4 regions of the Kluyvera fluvialis genome follow, and region 2 is predicted to be linked to each of the others. Evidence: predicted binding sites of a transcription regulator. Region 2 holds the regulator's gene; each other region holds the start of a gene.

Region 1 (5,768 bases), 2.5 Mb from region 2:
GACATGACGCCGGAAGACTGGCAGCATATCGCCGATGATATTCAGGCGCATTATGATGAATACGACGGTTTTGTGATTCTGCACGGGACTGACACCATGGCGTTCACCGCATCGGCGTTGTCGTTTATGCTGGAAAACCTCGGCAAACCGGTTATTGTTACCGGCTCGCAAATCCCGCTGGCGGAGCTGCGTTCCGACGGGCAGATTAACCTGCTGAATTCACTGTACGTTGCCGCCAACTACCCGATTAACGAAGTGACGCTGTTCTTCAATAATCGTCTGTATCGCGGCAACCGCACCACTAAAGCCCATGCCGATGGCTTTGATGCGTTCGCTTCACCTAACCTCCAGCCGCTATTAGAAGCGGGTATCCACATTCGCCGTTTGGGTACGCCGCCTGCGCCGCATGGCGAGGGAGAACTTCTTGTGCACCCTATCACCCCGCAGCCGATTGGCGTGGTGACGATTTATCCGGGCATCTCCGCCGATGTAGTGCGTAACTTCCTGCGCCAGCCGGTAAAAGCGTTGATCCTGCGCTCATACGGTGTCGGTAATGCACCGCAAAACGGTGAGTTTCTCAAAGAGCTGGCGCACGCCAGCAGCCGGGGCATTGTGGTGGTCAACCTGACGCAATGTATGTCCGGGAAGGTCAATATGGGCGGCTACGCCACTGGCAACGCACTGGCGCAGGCTGGCGTAATTGGCGGCGCGGATATGACCGTAGAAGCCACATTGACCAAACTGCACTATCTACTCAGCCAGGGGCTGGACGCCGACGCCATCCGCCAGGCGATGCAGCAGAACCTGCGCGGTGAGCTGACGCCGGACGAATAAGGAGAGAGTCATGACGCAACGCGCATTGTTATTGGTTGATCTACAAAACGATTTTTGTGCGGGCGGGGCGCTCGCTGTTGCCGAAGGCGACAGCACCGTGGAGGTAGCAAACCAACTTATCCGCGCCTGTAAATCACGCGGGGACGCAGTGATTGCCAGCCAGGACTGGCACCCGGCTAACCACGGAAGTTTCGCTAGTCAGCATGGTGTTGAACCCTACAGCCAGGGGCAACTCGATGGCTTAGCGCAGACGTTTTGGCCGGATCATTGCGTACAAAACAGCGACGGCGCGGCATTCCATCCGCTGCTGGCAGTGGCGGAAATTGATGCCGTGTTCCATAAAGGCGAAAGCGTGAATATCGACAGCTACAGCGCCTTTTTCGACAACGGTCACCGCCAGCAGACCGGGCTGGACGCGTGGCTGCGCGCGCATGAGATCAATGAGCTGGTTGTGTTAGGCCTCGCCACCGACTACTGCGTGAAGTTCACCGTTCTCGACGCGCTGCAATTAGGCTATGCGGTGAACGTGATTACCGATGGCTGCCGTGGCGTGAATATTCAGCCACAGGATAGCGCCCACGCCTTTATGGAAATGGCGGCCGAAGGGGCCACGTTATATACCCTGGACGATTGGCTGGAAATCCAGGGTTAGCGCTCATATTCGCCTGACGGTGATCAGGCGAATAATTTCATAATCAATAATTTCCCCTCATTTTTCCGAGGGTTAGCCGCCAATCTTCCTCTCTTCACGTGAACTATCTCGCAGATTTCACCCATCGGTAATGCTATGTTCAACTGGTTGTTTTTTCGCCACGCCATCTCCGTGGCGTGTTTGCTTTTTTAATGTCAAAGAGGACCGTGTATGAAACTTTTGCCTTTGCTGGCAGCATTGCCCCTGCTCTGCGTCTCTGTTGTTTCCGCGAATTCCCTGATGTCTGTCGGTTATTTCAATGGCGGTGGTGATGTGACCGCCGGGCCTGGCGGCAATATCGATAAGCTCGACGTACGGCAGATTACCCACCTGAACTACTCGTTTGGCCTTATCGTTAACGACGAAAAAGAAGAAACCAACGAAGCGTTGAAAGACGCCAGTCAACTGCACCAGATTTGGCTGTCGCCAAAAGTGCAGTCTGACTTAGCCAAAATCCCGACGTTGCGTAAACAGAATCCGAACCTGAAAGTGCTGTTGTCCGTTGGCGGCTGGGGCGCTCGCGGCTTCTCCGGCGCGGCGGCAACGCCAGAATCACGGGCGGTGTTTATCCGTTCCGCGCAGGAGGTCGTGGAAAAATACGGTCTTGATGGTATTGATCTCGACTGGGAATATCCGGTTAACGGTGCGTGGGGACTGGTGGCCAGTCAACCGGCAGACAGAGATAACTTCACCGCGCTGTTAAAAGAGTTACGCACGGCGTTTGATCATAAAAAACTGGTCACCATCGCCGTTGGTGCTAATGCCGAAAGCCCGAAAAGCTGGGTCGATGTGAAGGCGATTGCGCCGCTGCTCGACTATATCAACCTGATGACTTACGACATGGCTTACGGGACGCAATATTTTAACTCGAATCTCTATGACTCTACCCAATGGCCAACCGTGGCCGCTGCCGATAAGTACAGTGCCGATTTTGTCGTGAATAACTATCTCGCCGCTGGGTTAAAACCAGGCCAAATGAACCTGGGGATTGGCTTTTATGGCCGCGTACCGAAACGCACCGTCGAGCCTGGTATCGACTGGAGCAAACCGGACGCACAGAAAAATCCCGTCACCCAGCCTTATTTTGGGGCGCACGAAGTTGAGTTGTTTAAATCGCTGGGCGTGGATTTAAGCAAAGATACTTACGTGAAATACAACGACATCGTGAGTAAATTGCTCAACGATCCACAAAAACGGTTTACCGAGCACTGGGATGAGCAAGCGAAAGTGCCGTGGTTGTCGGTACAGTCGTCGGACGGCAAACCGCTGTTTGCGTTGTCATACGAGAACCCGCGCTCAGTGAGCATTAAAGCCGATTACATCAAACGCAAAGGGCTGGCAGGCGCGATGTTCTGGGAGTACGGCGCAGACGATAATAATCAGTTAGCGAAACAGTTAGCCGATTCGCTGGGGATTAAGCACTAAACTGGGGAAATTGCCGGATGGCGGCGTTGCCTTATCCGGCCTACACAAACATTCATCCCACCGTAGGCCTGATAAGCGTAGCGCCATCAGGCTACTGTGCTATCCGGCCTACACCGTGGGCCGCAGCTTAATGCGTTTTAAAGGTGGCGATAGGTTCCGGCACAATGCCGAAGTCTTGCTTCAGCTGCTGCTTACTTTTCATCACCATCTGGCCCTGCGTATCAATGGTCATGTGCTGGGCGTCGTTATTATGGCGCGACTGCCAGAGCATCACCAACTGTAAGCAGTTCTCTTTTTGTTCATTGGTCAACGCTACGCCGTCCGGCCATTTACCCAGCTCAACGGCAGTGGCCAGACGCTGGTAAATTTCCGGCGTCATCGTCTCAAGCATTTGCTCAATATTCATGTTCCGTACCTTTCCTCTGGAATAATTTGCTGAATCGTTTTTTCAGCCCTTAGTTGAGGCACCATTTTCGTCATCCGTGAAGTTTAACGAAGCGGAATTGACGCAAAAACGCTCACCCGTTGGCTGTGGGCCATCGGGAAAAACATGTCCCAGATGAGCATCACACTGCCCACAACGGATTTCTGTACGCTGCATTCCGTGCGAATAATCGTTGAGATAACGGATTGCCGTGTCGCTTACCGGCTCATAAAAGCTCGGCCAGCCGCAGCCAGAATCGTACTTACTTTGGGAGTGAAATAGCGCCGCATCGCACACCAGGCAATGGTATACGCCATCACGCTTATTATGCAGCAGACGCCCGGTAAACGGCGGTTCTGTGCCATGTTTTTGCGTGACATAGAACTGCATTTCACTGAGGGTATTTTTCAATTCTTCTGGGGTGGGTTTGTTCACCATTTTGCTCACATCTCACTCTGAAAAATACATTTACCAGAGGATTCTAACAAAACATTAACAATGAAGTGTGAACTTTTGTTCTAAACTTAATCGGCGTGAAAAGGCTGCTGGGTAATTGTGACAAAGGTCACATTTTTATCTTCTCCGCCCTTTAAAATCCCCGCCGCCGCCCATATGTGGTTTCAAGCTCATAGGAAGAGTGAGGCAAATGATTCGTGCAAAGCTTAGGCAGAGGATTGATTTGTCGCAATGATTGACACGATTCCGCTTGACGCTGCGTAAGGTTTTTGTAATTTTACAGGCAACCTTTTATTCACTAACAAATAGCTGGTGGAATATATGACTATCAAAGTAGGTATCAACGGTTTTGGCCGTATCGGTCGCATTGTTTTCCGTGCTGCTCAGGAACGTTCTGACATCGAGATCGTTGCAATCAACGATCTGTTAGACGCTGATTACATGGCATACATGCTGAAATATGACTCCACTCACGGCCGTTTCAACGGTACCGTTGAAGTGAAAGACGGTCATCTGATCGTTAACGGTAAAAAAATCCGTGTTACCGCTGAACGTGATCCGGCTAACCTGAAATGGGACGAAGTTGGTGTTGACGTAGTAGCTGAAGCTACTGGCCTGTTCCTGACTGACGAAACCGCTCGTAAGCACATCACCGCTGGCGCGAAAAAAGTTGTTCTGACTGGTCCTTCCAAAGACAACACCCCTATGTTTGTTAAAGGCGCTAACTTTGACAAATACGAAGGTCAGGACATCGTTTCTAACGCATCTTGCACCACTAACTGCCTGGCTCCGCTGGCTAAAGTTATCAACGACAACTTCGGTATCATCGAAGGTCTGATGACCACTGTTCACGCAACCACCGCAACTCAGAAAACCGTTGATGGCCCGTCTCACAAAGACTGGCGCGGCGGCCGTGGCGCAGCTCAGAACATCATCCCATCCTCTACCGGTGCTGCTAAAGCAGTAGGTAAAGTACTGCCAGAACTGAATGGCAAACTGACTGGTATGGCGTTCCGCGTTCCTACCCCGAACGTATCCGTTGTTGACCTGACCGTTCGTCTGGAAAAAGCTGCTTCTTACGAAGAAATTAAGAAAGCAATCAAAGCTGCTTCCGAAGGCCCAATGAAAGGCGTTCTGGGTTACACCGAAGACGACGTTGTATCTACCGATTTCAACGGTGAAGTTTGCACTTCCGTATTCGATGCTAAAGCGGGTATCGCACTGAACGACAACTTCGTGAAACTGGTTTCCTGGTACGACAACGAAACTGGTTACTCCAACAAAGTTCTGGACCTGATCGCTCACATCTCCAAATAAGTTGAGATGAGATACTGATCCAAAAAGGCGACTTCGGTCGCCTTTTTTTATGGCAAAAAGTTTTTAAACACCAAGGATTGCATCATGATTAACAAAATTTTCGCTCTCCCGGTCATTAAACAGCTTACCCCTGTCCTCTCCCGTCGCCAGCTTGATGAGCTGGAACTTATCGTTATCGACCACCCAAAAGTGAAAGCCTCTCTGGCATTACAGGGCGCACACCTGCTCTCCTGGAAGCCGGCTGGCGAAGAAGAAGTGCTGTGGTTGAGCAACAACACCCCATTTAAAAACGGCGTCGCACTGCGCGGCGGCGTGCCTATCTGCTGGCCGTGGTTTGGCCCGGCAGCGCAGCAAGGCTTCCCGGCACATGGCTTTGCCCGTAATCTGCCGTGGACGTTGCAGGCACATAATGAAGACGACAATGGCGTCGTGCTGACGTTCGAACTGAAAAGCAGCGATGCAACGCGCCAATACTGGCCGCACGAGTTCACGCTACTGGCTCGCTTTAAACTGGGTAAAACCTGCGAGATGGAACTGGAAGCACACGGTGAATTCGAAACCACTACCGCGCTGCACACCTATTTCAACGTTGGTGATATTCACGCAGTGAAAGTGAGCGGA
Region 2 (5,768 bases):
GCCACGTCGGGTTTATCGGTGGCACACTGTTCCACCCAGAGATGTGGCTGGAAAAACGCATCCCTGCGTGGCTAATGTCAAGGCTCGGAGGCAAAGTATGATTATTCCCTGGCAAGAAATTCCGGCTGAAACCCTCGACAATCTCGTGGAAAGCTTTGTCTTGCGCGAAGGCACCGATTATGGTGAATATGAACGCTCACTTGCGCAAAAGGTCGCCGATGTTAAAGAGCAATTAAAAAGCGGCGAGGCGGTGCTGGTGTGGTCTGAACTTCACGAGACGGTCAACATCATGCCCCGCAACCAATTTCGCGGTTAACGATAACGACGGGTGACAGCAGGCGCTTTCGCGTTCTGTCGCCTGTTCAGGGAGTTATTCGCATGTCTGCCAAACATCCAGTTATTGCTGTTACCGGCTCCAGCGGAGCGGGAACCACCACCACCAGCCTGGCCTTTCGTAAAATATTTGCCCAGCTCAACCTGCGTTCAGCGGAAGTTGAAGGCGACAGTTTCCATCGTTACACCCGCCCAGAAATGGATATGGCCATTCGTAAGGCTCGTGATCTGGGCCGTCATATCAGCTATTTCGGCCCGGACGCCAATGACTTCGGCCTGCTTGAACAAACCTTTCGAGAGTACGGCCTGAGCGGTAAAGGGCAGTCGCGTAAATATCTGCATACCTACGATGAAGCCGTACCGTGGGATCAAGTACCGGGGACGTTCACCCCCTGGCAGCCATTGCCGGAACCCACCGATGTCCTGTTCTATGAAGGGCTGCACGGCGGCGTAGTGACGCCACAGCATGACGTCGCACGTCATGTTGATTTGCTGGTTGGCGTAGTGCCTATCGTCAACCTGGAGTGGATTCAGAAGATGATTCGCGACACCAGCGAGCGTGGGCATTCGCGTGAGGCGGTGATGGACTCCGTAGTGCGCTCAATGGAAGACTACATCAACTACATTACTCCGCAGTTCTCGCGCACCCATATCAACTTCCAGCGAGTGCCAACGGTCGATACCTCTAACCCGTTTGCTGCGAAAAGCATTCCATCACTGGATGAGAGTTTTGTGGTCATTCACTTCCGCAACCTGGAAGGGATTGACTACCCGTGGCTGCTGGCGATGCTGCAAGGCTCGTTTATCTCGCATATGAATACGCTGGTCGTTCCCGGCGGCAAGATGGGGCTGGCGATGGAGTTGATTATGATGCCGCTGGTACAGCGGTTAGTGGAAGAGAAGAACAACGCCTGAATCATCACGATTGCCCGATAGGCAGGACGCCGCCGGGCAATCACGGATATCAGCCTTCAATCACTTCGTATGAGTGCGTGATGTTGACAGCTTTACCCAGCATCAACGCCACTGAGCAGTATTTCTCCGCCGACAGGTCAACCGCGCGTGCAACAGCCGCATCTTTCAACTCTTTACCGCTCACAATGAAGTGCAGGTTGATGTGCGTGAACAGGCGCGGTGCTTCTTCGCGGCGTACGGAAGTGAGCTTTACTTCGCAGTCAGAAACGTCATAGCGGCCTTTTTGCAGAATAGACACCACGTCAATTGCGCTACAACCACCGGCCGCCATTAGCACGATTTCCATCGGGCTTGGCGCTTTATCGCCAGAGTTGCCGTCCATCAAAATTTGGTGGCCAGAAGCCGACTCACCGAGGAAGGTCATCCCCTCAACCCATTTCACACGCGCTTGCATAATATTTAACTCCCAGGTTGCAATTTTCTTCCCAGATTACGCGCACATAACAAATCTCGCAACGGAAGGCGATCGCCGTCATGCTGAAGCGAGACACCAGGAGACACACGGCTCAAGCTATGCTAAAACAGTCAGGATGCTACGGTAATACATAAACGTACTGCATGTATGCAGAGGACATCACATTACAGGCTGCGGCAATATTCGACAGCCGACTTCCCAGGTAACGGGAAGGATACTATTGCAACCGGTGGCTGCAATGTTTTTGCCGCCGGAAAGAGCTTATAACAGAGGATAACCGCGCATGGTGCTTGGCAAACCGCAAACAGACCCGACTCTCGAATGGTTCTTGTCTCATTGCCATATTCATAAGTACCCCTCGAAGAGCACGCTGATTCACCAGGGTGAAAAAGCAGAAACGCTGTATTACATCGTCAAAGGCTCAGTGGCTGTACTCATCAAGGACGAAGAAGGGAAAGAGATGATCCTCTCTTACCTTAACCAGGGCGATTTTATCGGCGAGTTAGGCCTGTTTGAAGAAGGCCAGGAACGCAGCGCGTGGGTACGGGCAAAAACCGCTTGTGAAGTTGCTGAAATCTCTTATAAAAAATTCCGTCAGCTGATTCAGGTTAACCCAGACATCCTGATGCGTCTCTCTTCGCAAATGGCACGTCGTCTGCAAGTCACGTCTGAAAAAGTCGGCAACCTGGCATTCCTGGACGTGACAGGTCGTATCGCACAGACGCTGCTGAACCTGGCAAAACAGCCGGACGCCATGACTCACCCGGACGGTATGCAGATCAAAATCACCCGTCAGGAAATTGGTCAGATCGTGGGCTGCTCCCGTGAAACAGTGGGCCGTATTCTGAAAATGCTGGAAGATCAAAACCTGATCTCCGCACACGGCAAAACGATTGTCGTTTACGGTACTCGCTAATCCTTTAAAACGGCGTATTGTTCCAACGGTACGCCGTTTTTGTCTCTTATGTGGCGCAGGCTGATTTACCACCCGGAAGTCAACTATGCACTGCGGCAAACGCTGGTGTTATGTTTGCCGGTCGCCATTGGCCTTATCTTCGGCCATCTTCAACAAGGTCTGCTGTTTTCGCTGGTTCCCGCCTGCTGCAATATTGCCGGTCTTGATACCCCGCATAAACGTTTTTTCAAACGCCTGATTATTGGCGGCTGTCTGTTCGCCGGATGCAGTCTTGCCGTTCAGTTGTTGCTGGCGCGCGAGGTTCCGCTACCGTTGATTCTCAGCGGGCTGGCGCTGATTTTGGGCGTAACGGCGGAGATAAGCTCCCTGCACGGGCGGCTGCTGCCGGCTTCGCTGATTGCCGCTATTTTTACCCTCAGCCTGGCTGGTAATATGCCCATTTGGCAGCCGCTGCTTATCTACGCACTCGGCACGCTGTGGTATGGATTATTCAACTGGTGGTGGTTTTGGATTTGGCGCGAGCAGCCGCTGCGCGAGTCACTAAGCCTGCTCTACCGCCAGCTCGCCGACTATTGCGAAGCAAAATATAGCCTCCTGACGCAGCACACCGACCCCAACACCGCGCTGCCGCCGCTTTTAAGCCGCCAGCAAAAGGTGGTTGACCTTATTTCTCAGTGTTATCAGCAGCTACACATGCTGGCGGCAAACCAGAATAACGATTACAAACGCCTGCTGCGCGCCTTCCAGATTGGCCTTGATCTACAGGAGCACATTTCGGTGAGTCTGCATCAGCCAGAGGAGGTGCAAAAACTGGTCGAACGTAGCCACGCTGAGGCGGTGATCCGCTGGAATGCCCAGACCGTCGCCGCGCGCCTGCGGGTGCTCGCGGATGACATTCTCTATCACCGCTATCCCAGCCGTTTCAGTATGAAAAAACAGATTGGCGCGCTGGAGAAAATCACCGAACAGCACCCGGATAACCCGGTTGGGCAGTTCTGTGCCTGGCATTTCAGCCGCATTGCTCGCGTACTGCGCTTCCAAAGGCCGCTGTATCCGCGCAATCTGATGGCGGATAAAGAGCGCCGCCTGCCGCTGTTGCAGGCGTTAAAAAGCTATCTGTCGCTGAAGTCCCCCGCACTGCGCAATGCCGCCCGGTTAAGCGTGATGCTGAGCATCGCCAGCCTGATGGGCGCGGCGCTGCATTTGCCTAAACCGTACTGGATTTTAATGACGATATTATTGGTCACGCAAAACGGTTACGGTGCGACCCGTGTGCGCATTTTCCACCGTGCGGCGGGCACGCTGGCGGGTCTGGTTATCGCCGCCGTGGCCCTGCACTTCCACACGCCGCAGGGGCTGGCGCTCACCGGAATGCTGCTCATCACGCTGGGGAGTTATCTGATTATCCGCCGCAGCTATGGTTGGGCGACCGTCGGCTTCACCATCACAGCGGTATACACCCTGCAAATCCTCACGCTGAACGGTGAGCAGTTTATCGTCGCCCGTTTTCTCGACACCATTATCGGCTGCCTGATTGCCTTCGGCGGGATGCTATGGCTGTGGCCGCAGTGGCAAAGCGGCTTACTGCGCCAAAACGCCCAGGCGGCGCTGGAGGCGGATCAAGACGCCATTCGCCTGATACTCAGCGATGACCCGCAGGCGCCAAAACTGGCGTATCAACGGATGCGCGTGAACCAGGCGCACAATACGCTGTTTAACTCTTTAAACCAGGCGATGCAGGAGCCGAGCTTTAACTCGCGTTATCTGGACGATATGAAACTGTGGGTAACGCATAGCCAGTTTATCGTCGAGCATATCAACGCCATGACCACGCTGGCGCGCGAGCACAATATGCTTACGCCGGATTTAGCGCAGCAGTATCTGGAGTCGTGCGAAATTGCCCTGCAACGCTGTCAGCAGCGTCTGGAATATGATGAGGCGGGAAGTAGCGGCGAGGTGAATATTATGGAGTCGCCGGATGCGCTGTCCCACGGTGCGCTTAGCACGATGGAACAGCATCTCCAGCGTATTTTGGGGCATCTGAACACCATGCACACTATCTCGTCGGTGGCCTGGCGTCAGCGCCCTCGGCAGGGCGGCTGGTTAAAACGGCAGGCTAGCTAACGATTTTCGCCACCGCCTGCGCAAAACGTTGCAGGCCATCATCGATATCCGCGTCGTCAATCACCAGCGATGGTGCAAAGCGCATCACATCTGGCCCGGCGTTCAGCACCATCACGCCCTCTTCTGCGGCGGCATACAAAATATCGCGCGCGCGGCCTTTGTACTGCGCATTCAGCTCCGCGCCAATCAACAGCCCCATACCGCGAATATCGCTGAACACATCATACTGCGCGTTGATGTCGTGCAGATGCTGCACAAAACGTTCACGCCTGGACTTCACGCCGTCCAGCACTTCTGGGGTATTGATGATGTCGAACGCGGCTCCGGCAACAGCGCAGGCCAGCGGGTTGCCGCCATAAGTTGAGCCGTGCGAACCCACGTGGAACGCGCTGGCAATCTCTTCGGTGGTTAACACCGCGCTTATCGGAAAGCCGCCACCCAACGCTTTGGCGCTGGTCAGGATATCCGGTGTCACGCCATAGTGCATATAAGCAAACAGAGAGCCGGTACGCCCCATGCCGCTTTGTACTTCATCAAATACCAGCAGCGCCTGGTGTTTATCGCACAACGCTCGCAGCCCCTGGATAAACTCCGGCGTTGCCGCCATCACGCCGCCTTCACCCTGAATCGGCTCCACCACAACAGCGCAAGTATGGTCGTCCATCACCGCTTCAACTGCGTGCAAGTCATTGAACGGTACGTGGATGATATCGGCGGGTTTTGGGCCAAAACCGTCGGAGTATTTCGGCTGCCCGCCGACCGAAACGGTGAACAGCGAGCGCCCGTGGAAAGCGTTATGGAAGGCAATAATCTTGGTTTTATACGGGCTATGACGAGTGGATGCATAATAACGCGCCAGCTTGAAGGCGGTTTCGTTGGCTTCCGTCCCGGAGTTCATAAACACCACGCGCTCGGCAAAAGTGGCATCCACCAGCTTTTGTCCCAGACGTAGCGCCGGTTCGTTGGTGAAGACGTTACTGGTATGCCACAGCGTTTCACCCTGGC
Region 3 (5,768 bases), 2.3 Mb from region 2:
CAGTGGTTTTCCGCTACCCAAATAGACGGTTCCCACCACCAGGAAGACAACGATAGCCAGCACTTTTATCAGTGCGAACCAGAACTCCATTTCGGCAAACCACTTCACGCCTATCATGTTCATGGTGCCGACAATCGCCAACGCGCCCAGCGCAAAAACCCACTGCGGCACATCACCAAATGCGCCCCAGTAATGCATATACAGCGCAACAGCGGTGATATCGACAATGCCAGTCATCGCCCAGTTCACAAAATACATCCAGCCTGCGACGTAAGCGGCTTTTTCGCCGAGAAACTCACGGGCATACGAGACAAAGCTGCCGCTGGATGGGCGGTGTAATACCAGTTCGCCCAGTGCGCGAAGAATAAAGAAGGAGAAAATACCGCAGACCAGATAAACCAGCGCCAGCGCGGGGCCAGCCATTTGCAAGCGCGCGCCTGCGCCAAGGAACAATCCGGTGCCGATTGCGCCGCCGATGGCGATCATTTGCACCTGACGGTTCCCCATCGCTTTGTGGTAGCCCTCTTCGTGCGAGTTTAACCAGCGTCGTTTTGCCGCGTGTTGCTCCGCAGCCTGTGTGTTTTGTGTTTCCATTATTTTCCTGTTGACCTGTCCGACAAAAAGGATGCTTTAGGCGCAGCGGATGGAACGATTATTCGCTGTCGCCTGCACAGTTTTCCCTACGTTCTTTGTCAATACCAACGCATTCACATTGATTGTCCGTATAGGGATAAAACTGCCGCGAAGCATCCTACCTGCTATTAATAAACGGTGTAAAGTATCTGTGTATTCTCGGCCACATATCTAAGGTTGAACCTAGGCGTTTTGCAGCAATTCAAAGGCTTTTGAATACTCAACTTTCACGTCATGAAAAGCATCGATGATTGATTTGACCGGCCTGATGGCCAGCGCTTTAACCGTTATTCGCTTATCTTGACCTTTCCAACGGAGAGTACCGTCAACAAATTCGGCGCGATGCGTAATAACATACTGTGGATCAGCCTGCTGCAACGTGCTTTCAATATCTCTTGTTTTCTGAGCAAAGAAATCGTTAGCAGAGTAGCGATTCAGGTATTTATGATCGCTCGTCCAGACCAGAAAGATCCAGCCGCTGTTTTTATTGTTCGGATTAGCGCTGCGTAGCTTATTCAATAATAACGCGATGGCGTTATCTGACACCGATTTGGTGGTGGGATAAATCAGTTTCACTTCAATATGGTGTAGCAGTTCATCGTAGCCGTTGCTGCGGTGAGCGTACAGGCTCAAATCTCGTTTATGATCTTCGTTATACAAAAACAGGTTTTCGTCGCTACGGTTCAGCAGTTCAAAGTTAGCAATGTTGCAAATTTCATTGCACAGCCATAGCTCGCAGGCCGAAAAGTTAAAGTTGCTCGCGTAGCGTTGTGGGTTGCCGTTAAAGTGCGCGCAAATAAAGTCAAAAATATCCTGTTCTGAATAGCTCACGCGCTGGCCCCAAATCGGGATTTAAACGCCAGTTCAAACACGGGGCGAATAATAAACGCCAGCGAACTGTCTTCTTGCCCAAGCGTAGAGGAGATAAATTTACGCGATGCCAGGGAGACCAGGCTTTCTTCGATGGCCTCAATCACCTGAATATCGCCAATATTAGTAGAGATAACCTCAGGCAGGGAAAGCTCTATCGCATTGAAATAAGCGATAGGCCGCCGGATAAATTCGCGGCTGACAACGTCATCGGAATAAGGGTTAATCCGCGATACAGAGAAAGACGTACCGTCAGATTCCAGTTCAACAACGTTTGATAACACCAGATCTATCAAGAAAAGAAGATGGTCTATCGCACTGGTTTCCTCCCCCTCTTGCTGGAGGAAAAAGACGGCATGAGCGACCTGATCGCCCGGTGATAATGCGCGAAGCCACGTCATTAAGGCCTGTTCGGTGGCGGGTGCGATATTCACTTCGCAGCCCTCAATGATACGCTGCGCCGCTGACGGCCAAAAATAGGGTTGTTGGGTAAGAGTATCCATGTTTCACTCGCTCATTTATCGTTATTTCCATTTGACTGGCGCTAAGTATATGCGCAGGATTGAGCGGTGAAAACAAGCTACCAACAAAATAAAAGCGGCTCCTGCCAGGGAGCCACTGAGGTAGTAACGATGATAATACGCAGGTGAGTTTCCTGATACAGCCCCGTTACGCGGAAAAAATTATTCCGCATTATTTCCGTGAGCGGATATTTAATATCCCTATTGACGCACACAGGCACAGCATATAACCGAACAGTTCCGATCCTTCTTCAACCATATTCTTAACTTCGCGCACATATCCTTCCTGCAAAATAGATTGCCAGAGGATCGACATCCCAAACACACGTGAAAAGACCAGAATAGCCAGCAGCCCGGAAATCATCAGCCCATAGGACGGCTTTTCGATATACTCAGCCAGCTCGGCTAATATCTGCCGGGGGTGACGCAACACGTACAAAAGAGTGGCAAAACTCACCGCTAATGCAAACCATACCCAGCTCCCGTGGGAGATCAGGTCAAATACGGCATCCAGTTCGCGAATCAGCATGGCGGTAAAGAAGCCCGCGATCAGCACATTGCAGAGTCGCATCTTGCTGCTGTTTATCGCCCGCATGAGATGGATAAAAATGATGACCGCAAGAATAGACTCCTGAACTATCTCAGTTAAAGAGTATTCGGAGATGCCATTTCTGAAAATATTAACATCAATATGCAGGCACAGCACGGCAGCGACGACAGAAAGAGCTAAGAAAACAACGCGTAAAATTATATTAACGAATATCATGAAAACCATTACATTTAAAAAATAAATATTTTACATTGCACATAATTACTGTACTTATCTTTATGTGCCACAACGGGCGCGTATATTTAGCATTTATTGCGATCAATCGCAGTCATTATTTGTTTTTGCTTAACTCGCCCCCATTTATTTACACCGAACGGAGGCTGGATAAGCGTAGGCCATACGGCAATGTCACAGCAACGCCTGATGGCGGCTTACGCCTTATCAGGCCTACAAAGTATCGCCTGTAGCTTGATGTTTATTAGGTATGAGATTCGACTTATGCCATCCAATATCGCGATAAGACAAACACAGCGTAGCCTCGCGAACTTGCATGGCATTGTTGATGAGTTTGATGACTAAATTTTCCGCTAAAAAAACATCAATTTGACGAAGCTCAAAACATGACGTTTTTCATAGCGGTATTACTTTTCCCGCTGACTAAACCGTCTTGAAATGTGAAAGGAGGAGACGATGAAAACTTACGATCGTAACCGTAACGCTATCACTATTGGCAGCCATGTCATGGTCGCTAACAATGGCGCGACGGGCGTTATTACGTCTATTCACAGTGAAGGTAAAACGGCTGAACAAGTCCGCCGTTCTGACTGTGTAGAAATTGAAGGCTGCGATGGTCTGTATTGCCCATTGGATTTAGTTCGCCTGGGCTTCAACTAATTCCCCCTCTCATCTTCACTGATTGACTCGCCATTAAGCGCAGATGATTTAAGGCCACGAAAGTGGCCTTATTGATATTCCCAACCGCCTGAAATCTTGAAGTACATATTAGAACTGTAGAGCGGAAATAACCCACTCATTACAAGGCAGCAACAAAACGCCATTAATGGTCATTAGCAAAAGCCACCATTAAATATTTCATTTTAAAATCAAAGAATTATATAAAACCCAGGTCATATCATTGCATCAGAGCTAATGCACTGGCGTAGCTTTAGGATTTATCTAATAAATGCGCCCTATTATTGTAAAAATCAATTGTATGATGAAAACTGCGCAATATTACTATCATCGTGAAGATTGATGCATTAAATGTATTTACACTTGATTTACATCATTACCCCCTAATTTCTGGTTGAAACAATTCGGCCACTAACAATACTGTAGAGTATTACTATGAATAAAATATACCGTGTTATTTGGAATTATTCTCTAATGGCCTGGGTTGTTGCCTCTGAATTAGGGAAAGGAAAGACAAAAAGCGCTTCTACTAAAGGTTCAAGTGGTAAAAACATTAAAAGTGGTTTAATTGTTGCCCCATTGTTGCTTATTGTCGCCGGAGAGGTAAGTGCACATGACGTTAATAGCGATAAAACGCTGACGAATTCAACCATTACCAGTGGCGTAAAGTTGAACAGAGCCTCTGCCGTCAAAGCAATTAGCGGGAATATCACCGGCACGGTGGCAACGGATAAAAACGCATCATCGACTCACGACGATTTCGGTACTGATGAAATCAATATTGCGAGCGGCGGCACACTGATTGCAGAAACCACCGGCAATTTTGATTTTGATAACAAATTGGTCGGTGATGGTACTCTCATCGCAGACAACAACAATGCGAATTTCAATTTTACCGCTGCGGCGGGCGATCAATTCGCTGGCGATGTTATTCTCAAGAACAACCATTTTGACCTGAATAACACAAATACCACCGCCCTCACCAATGCCACACTGCACATTGGCAGTGGTAATATCACCACTGTCGGAACTGGCACACAGAATATCGGCGGCCTGACCTTCGAGGGTGGCACGCTGGTATTTGGCGACGTTTCACCAGGCGTTATCAGCAGCGATCGCGTTATTGAAACCAGCAATAAACTCGATTTGACCGGCAATGGTAAGATCCAAATCAGCAATGATGGGATGGTTAGCAACCTGCCAGGCATGCCAAACACCGTGGCACCTCTACTTCAACAGGATAACGCGGGCGTATTAGTTGAGTTGATCGGTGCTAACGGTTCAGTAACTGGGGATGGCGGTAATCTCACGCTTGTAGACCCGTCTGGTAATGCCATCTCTCAACAGACAAAATCCATAATCATGCAGGATGATGGAACTGTCACGGCGGAGGGGATTTACGATTACCGTCTGACCAGTGGCGCGGGGGGTGATGGGCTGTATGTTAGCTATGGTTTAGTCGAGCTTGAACTGATAAATCAGGGTGATCATGCACTAACGTTGGATGCAGAAGGTAACACCGGCAACGCCGCCGACCTCAGCGCCAAAATCAGCGGGGGTGGCGGTTTACGTATTAAGACCGATACCGATGTCAGCTTATCTAACGATGCTAATAGCTACAGCGGCAACACCGATATCGTCGCCGGTGCTCTTAAAATGGGCAACGATAATGTTCTGGGTAAGAGTCATCTGCTGACTATTCACAGCGGTGGTAAGTTCGACATGAACGGCCATAGCCAGTCTTTGCAAAACATTGTGACCGAAGCAGGCAGCATACTGGACTTTAATCAGGGTAGCCTGACCGTAACAAGTGGCTGGGGTGGAAGAACCATTGACGGCGATTTGACCGGTGCAGGCCAACTGATAGTTGATGGCGCCCAGTTGATTATCAGCGGCAGCGGTGCAGGGATGACCGCTGACACCACGATTAATTCCGGGAATATCACGTTGTTGTCCGCTGATGGGCTGGGCAGCGGCAATGTCAATATCACTGATAACCATGCCGCGCTCATACTTGGCAAAGATGGCGCTACCGCTAGCGTCAATAACTATCATATCGGTACATTGAACAACAATGGCAGGGTAACGCTGGGTCACAGTGACGCTAACTATAAGCCTGTCGCGGGCACTACGCTGACCGTTAATGGTAATTACACCGCGAATAATGGGCACATCTCGCTAAACAGCGCACTAGGCAATGATACCTCTGCGTCCGATAAAATGGTGGTGACAGGTGATACTTCCGGTAACACTGAAGTGAGCGTCACCAATGCCGGTGGCCA
Region 4 (5,768 bases), 1.3 Mb from region 2:
GCTGGCCTGCGTGTTGTTTGCCTGGAACCGCAACTACTTTATTTTGCTGTTTGTCGGCGTGTTTCTGAGTAGCTTCGGTTCTACCGCTAACCCGCAAATGTTCGCCCTCGCCCGCGAACATGCGGATAAAACGGGCCGTGAGGCGGTGATGTTCAGCTCGATTATGCGTGCGCAGGTGTCGCTGGCGTGGGTTATCGGCCCGCCGCTGGCCTATGCGCTGGCAATGGGCTTTGGCTTTACGGTGATGTACCTGTCGGCAGCGGTGGCGTTTGTGGTCTGTGGCGCGATGGTGTGGATATTTCTACCCACGATGCGTAAAGGCACGGCGTCGGCAAGCGCTATCGTTCAGGCTCCGCGTACCAACCGTAAAGATGCACTGCTGCTGTTCATTATTTGCACCCTGATGTGGGGCACTAACAGTCTGTACATCATTAATATGCCGCTGTATATCATCAATGAACTGCATCTGCCGGAGAAACTGGCGGGGATAATGATGGGGACAGCCGCAGGGCTTGAAATCCCAACCATGCTGATTGCGGGTTACTTTGCCAAACGTCTTGGAAAACGCTTCCTGATGCGCCTGGCGGCCATTGCTGGGCTGCTGTTCTACGTGGGGATGTTGACCTTTGATAGCCCTATACTGCTGCTGGCGATGCAACTGCTGAACGCAGTTTACATCGGCATTCTTGGCGGGATTGGGATGCTCTATTTTCAGGATCTGATGCCAGGCCAGGCCGGTTCGGCAACCACTCTGTACGCCAATACCTCACGCGTTGGCTGGATTATCGCCGGTTCACTGGCCGGTATCGTGGCAGAAATCTGGAACTACCATACGGTGTTCTGGATTGCACTGGGGCTGTGTGCCGCCACTATTGTTTGTCTGACGCGCATCAAAGACGTTTAAGGCGCAGTCAGCGCTTCGAGATGCAATAAATAGGTGATGGCCTCGGTTCGCGTTGCACCGCACATATCCCGCGCGGGCTGTAGACCCGCGCACACTTTCGGGCGCAGCGGCGAGCCAAAGATTTTACAGCGCTGATGCTCATCTAGCTGCACGCATGGCGTGTTCGCTGGTTTGCCGTTGGGCATACCGGGGATGGGGCTGGAAATAGAAGGCGCAGTGCAGCAAGCCCCGCAGTCCGGACGACATTCCATCGCGGGTTCTCTGTTATGTTGAATAGGTGGTTGTTGCGCACAGTATCACCTTTTATTAAGAGATAGCAAAACCCTCGAATTCCGCTTGCCTGAAACGCACAGCACGAGTAATTTTACGCGATATTTTAGACCCCCTTGTACACAGGATAAATGCAATGCCAAGAGCGAACGAAATCAAAAAAGGTATGGTGCTGAACTACAACGGCAAACTGCTGGTTGTTAAAAATATTGATATTCAGTCACCGAGCGCCCGTGGCGCGGCAACGCTGTACAAAATGCGTTTTTCCGATGTCAGCACGGGTCTGAAAGTGGAAGAACGTTTCAAAGGTGATGATCTGCTGGATACCGTCACGCTGAACCGTCGTTTCGTTGACTTCTCTTATATTGATGGCAACGAATACGTGTTCATGGATAAAGAAGACTACACCCCGTACATCTTTACCCACGACCAGATTGCCGATGAACTGCAATTTATCCCAGAAGGCGGGATGCCGGATATGCAGGTTCTGCTGTGGGATGGCCAGGTTCTGGCGCTGGAACTGCCGCAAACGGTAGATCTGGAAATCGTAGAAACCGCTCCGGGTATCAAAGGCGCATCCGCCAGCTCCCGTACCAAACCCGCCACGCTGACCACAGGTCTGGTGGTGCAGGTTCCAGAGTACCTGACCACTGGCGAAAAAATTCGCATTCATATCGAAGAAAAACGCTACATGTGCCGTGCAGATTAATTCACCCACGGTTAAGCGATAAAAAAAGGACAGCCAAACGGCTGTCCTTTTTATTTGAATGCGTTTTTACGGAGCTTCCCCTCACCCCGGCCCTCATCCCACTGGAGCGAACCAGACGGCGTTTCGAGGCCCAAAACACCGCCCGTGTTTCCCTCTCCACCGGGAGAGGGTCAGGACAGGGAAAAAGCGTCAATTACAGCAGGTCGCGGAATTTCGTCATTTTCAGCGCCAGCTCAACGCCGCGCACTTCCGCCAGACCTTTCAGACGACCAATCGCAGAGTAGCCTGGGTTGGTTTTCTTTTTCAGATCATCCAGCATCTGATGACCGTGGTCAGGACGCATTGGAATCTGGCGCAGGTCACCTGCTTTCTTACGGCGCTGTTCTTCCGTCAGGATAGCGTCAACCACCGCAACCATGTTCACGTCACCCTGCAAATGCGCAGCTTCGTGGAAGGTTTTCGGATTGTCTTCACGACAGGTAGAGCGCAGGTGCGTGAAGTGAATACGATCGCCAAAGGTTTCAATCATTTTCACCAGGTCGTTATCCGCGCGAACGCCGTAAGAACCGGTGCACATGGTGAAGCCGTTATTAATGCTATCAACGGTTTCTTTCAGCCACTGCATATCTTCGATGGTCGAAACAATACGCGGCAGGCCGAGGATTGGGCGCGGCGGATCGTCCGGGTGAACGGCCAAACGCACGCCCACTTCTTCAGCCACAGGAACAATCGCCCGCAGGAATACCGCCATATTTTCACGCAGTTGATCTTTGCTGATGTGGTCGTATTCCGCCAGACGCGCGCGGAACTGGTCAAGGGTATAACCCTCTTCCGCACCCGGCAGGCCAGCAATGATATTGCGGGTCAGTTTGTTCACATCCGCTTCGGTCATGGCGTTGAAGTATTCTTGCGCCTGACGCTGTTCTTCTGCGGTGTAATCAGCCTGTGCACCTTCACGCTTGAGGATATGCAACTCGAAAGCGGCAAAGGCAATCTGGTCAAAACGCAGTGCTTTAGAGCCGTCTTCCAGAGTGTACTCAAGGTCGGTACGCGTCCAGTCAAGGATGGGCATAAAGTTGTAGCACACGGTATCGATACCGCACTCTGCCAGGTTACGAATGCTCTGCTGATAGTTCGCAATCCACGTCTGGTACTGACCAGAATGAGTTTTGATATCTTCGTGCACCGGAATACTTTCAACCACCGACCAGGTCAGCCCTTTCTCAGCTAAGATAGCCTGACGCTGTTTGATTTCTTCAACCGGCCATACCTGACCGTTTGGAATATGGTGCAATGCCGTGACGACACCTGTCGCCCCAGCTTGACGTATATCATCAAGAGATACCGGATCGTTTGGGCCATACCAACGCCAGGTTTGTTCCATTGCCTCACCCTCTAAAGTTGTTATACCAATAAACACATCGTTAATGACGACTACCATACAGGTTAAATCGGCAGGGTCAAATAATCCGCCTGCATTGATTGATCCAGCTCACATTACCGCGATAAATACGGCACACCAATTCAATTTGCTGTCATATAACTTTACACTGACAACGTTAATTAATCGTTAATTGGATGTATAAACAATGAAGACAATAGCCTCTGTCGCCCTGCCCGCAAACGTACAATTGCCGCTTTATGATAGACAACAGCTACGTTCGCGGATTGTGCACTTCGGTTTTGGTGCGTTTCACCGCGCCCATCAGGCACTGATGACCAACCGCGTGTTGAACCAGCACGGTGGCGATTGGGGGATTTGTGAAATCAGCCTGTTCAGCGGCGACCAGCTAATGAGCCAGCTCCGCCAGCAAGAGCACCTGTTTACGGTGATGGAGAAAAGCGCGGCGGGTAACCAGCCGGTTATCATCGGGGCAGTAAAAGAGTGCCTGAACGCAAAACTGGACTCACTGGAGGCTATCGTCGAGAAATTCTGTGAGCCACAGGTCGCAATTGTGTCGCTGACTATCACCGAAAAAGGCTATTGCATTGATCCGGCGACCGGACATTTAGATCTCAGCCAGCCACGGATCGTCCACGATCTACAAACCCCTGGCGAACCGCACTCCGCCCCGGGCATTTTGGTTGAAGCGCTGCATCGCCGCCGCGTTCGTGGCCTTCCGGCCTTTACCGTGCTCTCTTGCGATAACATTCCTGATAACGGTCACGTGGTTAAAAATGCGGTGCTCGATATGGCAACCCGGCGCGACCCGCAGTTAGCAAGCTGGATTGCTGAACACGTCAGCTTCCCTGGCACGATGGTTGACCGTATCGTTCCGGCAGCCACGGAAACCTCGCTGGCGGAAATTACCCGCGAGCTGGGGGTTGAAGATCCCTGCGCCATCAGTTGTGAACCGTTTATTCAGTGGGTCATTGAAGATAATTTTGTCGCCGGGCGGCCTGACTGGGGCAGCGTGGGCGCACAACTGGTCGATGACGTGCTGCCGTGGGAAGAGATGAAACTGCGGATGCTCAACGGTAGCCACTCGTTCCTCGCCTATCTGGGATATCTGGCGGGTTACGCGCACATCAGCGACTGTATGCAGGATGAATCCTATCGCCGTGCCGCGCGCCAGCTGATGATGGCAGAACAAGCGCCGACACTGCGCATTACCGGCGTGGATCTCGCCACCTACGCCGACAGCCTGATTGAGCGCTTTAGTAACCCAGCGTTGCAGCACCGTACCTGGCAAATTGCGATGGACGGCAGCCAGAAACTGCCGCAGCGCCTGCTCGATGGCATCCGCATTCACCTGAAAGAAGGCACTCACTGGCCGCTGCTGGCGCTGGGTGTCGCAGGCTGGATGCGTTATGTCAGCGGGGTTGATGATGCCGGTAACGTCATTGATATCCGCGACCCACTGGCGGAAAAAATAGGCACGATTGTGAGCAATAGCCACGATGATAACCGGGTTGAAGCCTTGCTGACGCTGCATGAAATCTTCGGTAGCGACCTTCCCGCCAACCCGCAGTTTGTGCACCATATTCAGCAAGCCTGGCAACATCTGGTTCAGCAAGGCGCGCGTCAGGCGCTGCTGACCGCGCTAAACCACTAACGCCATCAACCGTTGTGCGAGCCAATTCTCCACCGGCTCGCACAACGCAACTCTTTTCGTTGCAATATCTTCAGGATAAAGTGTGCTCAATATCACTGTTTCCAGCCTGGAGTTTTTGTGACTAAAACCAATCTGATCACCGGTTTTCTCGGTAGCGGCAAAACGACCTCAATTCTGCACCTGCTCGCCAATAAACCAGCCAATGAAAAATGGGCGGTACTGGTCAATGAATTTGGGGAAGTGGGCATTGATGGTGCATTGTTAGCCGACAGCGGCGCACTGCTAAAAGAGATCCCCGGCGGTTGCATGTGCTGCGTCAACGGCCTGCCGATGCAGGTCGGTTTGAATACCCTGCTCCGCCAGGGCAAACCGGACCGTTTATTGATTGAGCCGACCGGCCTCGGTCATCCAAAACAGATCCTCGACCTGCTGACCGCCGCCGTTTACGAGCCGTGGATAGACCTGCGCGCCACCCTGTGCATCATGGATTCACGCCAGTTGTTGGATGAGAAAGTCGTCAGTAATGAAAACTTCCGTGACCAACTGGCGGCGGCAGACATTATTGTCAGCAATAAATCAGACCGCGCCACCCCACAAAGCCAGCAGGCAATGGACGATTGGTGGCAGCGCTACGGTGGCGATCGCCTGCGTGTACACGCAACGCAGGGTAATATCGACGTCGCCCTGTTGGACAGTCCGCGCCGTAACCTCACAACGCTAAAGGCCAGCGCCGCGCACTCACACGCTCACCCCTCCAATAAAGGGCTGGCGGCGTTAAGCCTACCGGAACACCAGCGTTGGCGGCGCAGTGTAAATCAGGGCCAGGGAT

The links. Region 2 encodes CRP, which controls carbon source genes, mostly activating them, when cyclic AMP is high. Its sites were predicted from a motif close to ATGTGANNNNNNTCACAT; they were not measured.
Region 1: a site for CRP is predicted at 3,928-3,945, ahead of msrB (peptide-methionine (R)-S-oxide reductase MsrB). Genes of this name have one in related genera too.
Region 3: a site for CRP is predicted at 3,176-3,193, ahead of ydfZ (putative selenium delivery protein YdfZ). Genes of this name have one in related genera too.
Region 4: a site for CRP is predicted at 3,364-3,381, ahead of AC6I4B_RS08330 (mannitol dehydrogenase family protein). Genes of this name have one in related genera too.

What each region holds. Positions count from the first base shown of each region.
Region 1 is NZ_AP046142.1:2,884,580-2,890,347, forward strand. It holds gene ansA (asparaginase) at 1-834, shown strand, start outside; gene pncA (bifunctional nicotinamidase/pyrazinamidase) at 845-1,486, shown strand; gene chiD (chitinase ChiD) at 1,697-2,950, shown strand; gene AC6I4B_RS13710 (YeaC family protein) at 3,078-3,356, opposite strand; gene msrB (peptide-methionine (R)-S-oxide reductase MsrB) at 3,399-3,812, opposite strand; gene gapA (glyceraldehyde-3-phosphate dehydrogenase) at 4,152-5,147, shown strand; gene AC6I4B_RS13725 (D-hexose-6-phosphate mutarotase) at 5,232-5,768, shown strand, end outside.
Region 2 is NZ_AP046142.1:411,821-417,588, reverse strand. It holds gene AC6I4B_RS01935 (hydrolase) at 1-101, shown strand, start outside; gene AC6I4B_RS01930 (YheU family protein) at 98-316, shown strand; gene AC6I4B_RS01925 (phosphoribulokinase) at 379-1,248, shown strand; gene AC6I4B_RS01920 (OsmC family protein) at 1,298-1,702, opposite strand; gene crp (cAMP-activated global transcriptional regulator CRP) at 2,007-2,639, shown strand; gene AC6I4B_RS01910 (YccS/YhfK family putative transporter) at 2,688-4,763, shown strand; gene argD (bifunctional acetylornithine/succinyldiaminopimelate transaminase) at 4,756-5,768, opposite strand, start outside.
Region 3 is NZ_AP046142.1:3,088,323-3,094,090, forward strand. It holds gene ansP (L-asparagine permease) at 1-594, opposite strand, end outside; gene AC6I4B_RS14665 (hypothetical protein) at 817-1,464, opposite strand; gene AC6I4B_RS14670 (hypothetical protein) at 1,461-2,006, opposite strand; gene AC6I4B_RS14675 (transporter) at 2,197-2,790, opposite strand; gene ydfZ (putative selenium delivery protein YdfZ) at 3,265-3,468, shown strand; gene AC6I4B_RS14685 (autotransporter outer membrane beta-barrel domain-containing protein) at 3,922-5,768, shown strand, end outside.
Region 4 is NZ_AP046142.1:1,732,191-1,737,958, reverse strand. It holds gene setB (sugar efflux transporter SetB) at 1-904, shown strand, start outside; gene AC6I4B_RS08345 (YkgJ family cysteine cluster protein) at 901-1,155, opposite strand; gene yeiP (elongation factor P-like protein YeiP) at 1,311-1,883, shown strand; gene uxuA (mannonate dehydratase) at 2,077-3,267, opposite strand; gene AC6I4B_RS08330 (mannitol dehydrogenase family protein) at 3,473-4,939, shown strand; gene AC6I4B_RS08325 (CobW family GTP-binding protein) at 5,057-5,768, shown strand, end outside.